One region of the Kitasatospora sp. NPDC048722 genome, then DNA from elsewhere that is predicted to be linked to it. Evidence: predicted binding sites of a transcription regulator. Region 1 holds the regulator's gene; the other holds the start of a gene.
The links. The regulator HrcA, encoded in region 1, represses chaperone genes, less so after heat shock. The targets are predictions, from matches to a motif close to TTNGCACTCNGNNNNNCNGAGTGCNAA.
Positions count from the first base shown of each region.

Region 2: groL (chaperonin GroEL) is a predicted target of HrcA. The motif match lies at 1,164-1,190, and genes of this name have one in related genera.

Region 1 is NZ_JBEZGX010000037.1:86,530-88,725, forward strand. Features, by position in the region: gene dnaJ (molecular chaperone DnaJ) at 1-608, opposite strand, end outside; gene hrcA (heat-inducible transcriptional repressor HrcA) at 686-1,720, opposite strand; gene htpX (zinc metalloprotease HtpX) at 1,970-2,196, shown strand, end outside.
Region 2 is NZ_JBEZGX010000028.1:42,729-44,924, reverse strand. Features, by position in the region: gene groL (chaperonin GroEL) at 1-1,008, opposite strand, end outside; gene AB0C76_RS21390 (cold-shock protein) at 1,319-1,519, opposite strand; gene AB0C76_RS21385 (ubiquitin-like small modifier protein 1) at 2,065-2,196, opposite strand, start outside.

The DNA.
Region 1 (2,196 bases):
GGGCACGGGGTCGGCACGACGGTGCCGAAACCCTGGCACTGCGGGCAGGGGCGGGAGGTCATGACCTGGCCCAGGAAGGACCGGGTGACCTGGGAGACCTCGCCCTTGCCGCGGCACATGTCACAGGTCTGCGCGGAGGTGCCGGGCGCGGCGCCCTCCCCGCTGCAGGTGGTGCAGGTGACGGCCGTGTCGACCTGGAGCTCCTTGGTGGTGCCGAACGCGGCCTCCTCCAGGGTGATCTCCAGCCGGATCATGGCGTCCTGCCCGCGGCGGGTGCGCGAGCGCGGGCCGCGCTGGCCGGCCGCGGCGCCGAAGAAGGCGTCCATGATGTCGGAGAAGCCGAAACCGGCCGCACCGGCGCCGAAGCCGCCCGCGCCTCCGCCGCCGCCCGGCGACAGCGGGTCGCCGCCGAGGTCGTAGACCTGCCGCTTCTGCGGGTCGGAGAGCACCTCGTAGGCGGCGTTGATCTCCTTGAACCGCTCCTGCGTCTTCGGGTCCGGGTTGACGTCCGGGTGCAGTTCGCGTGCCAGGCGCCGGAACGCCTTCTTGATCTCGTCCTGCCCCGCATCCCGTCGGACGCCGAGTACCGCGTAGTAGTCCGTGGCCACCTAATGCTCCGCTTGTTCCGCCTGTAGTAGTGCTGCGACAGGGCACCACCGCTGGTCTGTCCAGCGGTGGCTGATTGCTACGACTCGGCCAGGATCTGGCCCACGTACCGCGCCACCGCTCGCACCGCCCCCATTGTGCCCGGATAGTCCATCCGGGTCGGACCGATCACACCCAGTTTGGCCACGCTCTCGTCGCCCGAACCGTAACCGACCGACACCACCGAGGTGGAATTCAGCCCCTCGTAGGCGTTCTCCCGGCCGATCCGGACCGTCATCGCCGCGTCCGTGGTCTCACCCAGGAGGCGGAGCAGGACGACCTGCTCCTCCAGGGCTTCCAGGACCGGCTGGATGGTGAGCGGGAAGTCGTGGCCGAAGCGGGTCAGGTTGGCCGTGCCGGCCAGCATGATCCGCTCCTCGTTCTGCTCGGCGAGCGCCTCGAACAGCGTCGCCAGGACCGTGGTGACGGTCGGCCGGTCGACCTGTTCGAACATCGCGGGCAGCTCCTCCAGCGCCGCCGGGACGTCCGGCAGGCGCTGGCCGGCGGCCCGCGCGTTGATCCGGGCCCGCAGGTCCGCCAGGACGGTCTCGCCGACGGTGCCCGGGCAGTCCACCGTCCGCTGCTCGACCCGGCCGGTGTTGGTGATCAGGACCAGCATCACCTTGGCCGGGGCGAGCGCGACCAGTTCGATGTGCCGCACGGTGGAACGGCTCAGCGAGGGGTACTGCACGACGGCGACCTGCCGGGTGAGCTGGGCGAGCAGCCGCACGGTGCGCGCGACGGTGTCGTCCAGGTCGACCGCGCCCTCCAGGAAGTGCCGGATCGCGCGCCGCTCGGGCGCGCTCATCGGCTTGACCTCGGCGAGCCGGTCGACGAACAGCCGGTACCCCTTGTCGGTGGGGATGCGCCCGGCGCTGGTGTGCGGCTGGTGGATGTACCCCTCCTCCTCCAGCGCCGCCATGTCGTTGCGGACGGTGGCCGGGGAGACCCCGAGGTTGTGCCGCTCCACCAGGGCCTTCGAGCCGACCGGCTCCTCGGTGCCCACGTAGTCCTGGACGATCGCGCGCAGCACGGCGAGCTTGCGGTCGTCAAGCTGGCGGACCTCACCGGCCATGGGGCACGCACCTCCGTCTTCGCACGTTGTCCGTTGTGACGTATCGAGCTGATGCGGGCCTGGAAGGCCCGCGTTTGGCACTCTGAGCGCACGAGTGCCAGAACCCTACCTGCCAGTGTACGGCCCGGGTCCGACGGCAGGAACGGCGCAGCGGGGGTGATCCTGCCCGCAGTTCCCGGCGCGGGGGTGGTGCCCCGCGGCCGTCCGGGTGGGAGCATCGATAGCGGACGGCGAACGGAGGAGCAAGCGATGTCGAGCTCGGCCCAGCACACCCGATTCGCGCCCGACCGCGGCCTGACCGGCCGGATGGTCGGGACCATGTTCGTGATCGGGCTGTTGTACGTCGGATTCACCGGCCTGCTGATCGTGCTGCTGCGCGGCGCCTGGCCCCTGATCCTGCTGATCTCCGGCGGGCTGTTCGTGGCCCAGTTCTGGTTCAGCGACAAGATCACCGAACGGGCCATGGGCGCCCGCCC
Region 2 (2,196 bases), on a different contig from region 1:
CTCGCCGGCACCGTCGACGATCGTGGTCTCGTCCTTGGTGATGACGACCTTGCGGGCGCCGCCCAGGAGGTCCAGACCGGCGTTCTCCAGCTTCAGGCCGACCTCCTCGGAGATCACGGTGCCGCCGGTGAGGGTGGCGATGTCCTGGAGCATGGCCTTGCGGCGGTCACCGAAGCCCGGGGCCTTGACGGCGACGGACTTGAAGACGCCCTTGATCTTGTTGACGATCAGGGTCGAGAGGGCCTCGCCCTCGACGTCCTCGGCGATGATGACGAGCGGCTTGCCGCTCTGCATGACCTTCTCCAGCAGCGGGAGCAGGTCCTTGATTCCGCCGATCTTGGAGTTGGCGATGAGGATGTACGGGTCCTCGAAGGTCGCCTCCATGCGCTCCAGGTCGGTGGCGAAGTAGGCGGAGATGTAGCCCTTGTCGAAGCGCATGCCCTCGGTGAGCTCGAGCTCCAGACCGAAGGTGTTGCTCTCCTCGACGGTGATGACGCCTTCCTTGCCGACCTTGTCCATGGCCTCGGCGATGAGCTCGCCGATCTGGGTGTCGGCGGCCGAGATGGAGGCGGTGGAGGCGATCTGCTCCTTGGTCTCCACGTCGGTGGCCTGGGCCAGGAGCTGGTCCGAGACGGCGGCGACGGCCTTCTCGATGCCGCGCTTCAGGGCCATCGGGTTGGCGCCGGCGGCGACGTTGCGCAGACCCTCGCGAACCAGGGCCTGGGCGAGCACGGTGGCGGTGGTGGTGCCGTCACCCGCGACGTCGTCCGTCTTCTTGGCGACCTCCTTGACGAGCTCCGCGCCGATCTTCTCGTACGGGTCCTCGAGCTCGATCTCCTTGGCGATGGAGACACCGTCGTTGGTGATCGTGGGGGCGCCCCACTTCTTCTCCAGCACGACGTTGCGACCCTTGGGGCCGAGCGTGACCTTCACTGCGTCGGCGAGCTGGTTCATGCCACGCTCAAGGCCGCGGCGAGCTTCCTCATCAAAGGCGATGATCTTGGCCATCTGAAGTGGTCCTCCGGGACACGGTCGACTGCTCGGACCAAGGGGTGCCCGCGACGGACGGCCAAGGTGTGCGGGGGTCTATTCCCCTACCGCTCCCAGGGCCTCACCGACCCGGTCCGCTGTCACTCTCAAGCTTTGAGTGCTAACGCCAATGATTAGCACTCCGGGTGGTCGAGTGCAAGCCCAATCGCCAAGCCGGGAGCCGCCGCGGGAACGCCGACGGGCCCGCACGACGCGTGTCGTGCGGGCCCGTCGAGAAGCGAGTGGTCACCAGCCGTGGGCCGCGCCGAGCTCCTGGAGCCGGAAGGGGTCAGACCGCGCGGACCATGTCCGCCTGCGGGCCCTTCTGTCCCTGGGAGATCTCGAACTCGACCCGCTGGCCCTCCTCGAGGGTGCGGTAGCCGTCCATCTGGATCGCGCTGTAGTGGACGAAGACGTCCGCACCACCGTCGACCGCGATGAAGCCGTAGCCCTTCTCCGCGTTGAACCACTTGACGGTGCCCTGAGCCATTCCGAACTCCCCTAGTGCTGTGCTGGCCCTTCACGGTCCCGCAGGTCGCGGGCCCGGGTTGGTTTTGAAGGCCGGCCCGGGGAACCCCCCCTGGGCGCAGCCGTGCACGCCGCGATCAACCGCCTCGAACGACATCCGGTGAGCGGGTGATTGCGTCGACCGCGGCTGAATGTATCCGGATCGACGCCCTCTGCAACAGGGTCCTCCGCGGTGAATTCCGGGTCCGCGTCAAGGGACAGGACGGGCCGAATCGGAAGGAACTCCGCAATTCACGCCGGACATAGCGGACGGATTGCGCAAATCCCCTGGAGAATTCTGACATCCGCGTGACATGTTTCCCGGACCCGGTCCCCGGGCGGTCTCAACGGACGGACGGCGGAGCGGCGGTTCGCACGGGGAGGGTGAGGGGGACCCCTGTTCCCGGCCGAGCGACACTCTACTCCCACTCGACCGGGAAATATTCCCGCCGAAATGCGAGCGGCCGCCCCCGCGCACGGAATGCGGAATTCCGTGCGCGCGGGCGGCCGGTCGGAGCGGGGTGCGGCTCAGCAGCCGCCGGCCACCGCCGGAATGATCGAGACGCTGGCACCGTCCTTGATCTCGGTGGCCAGTCCGTCGGCGAATCGCACGTCGTCGTCGTTCACGTACACGTTCACGAAACGGCGCAGCTTGCCGGT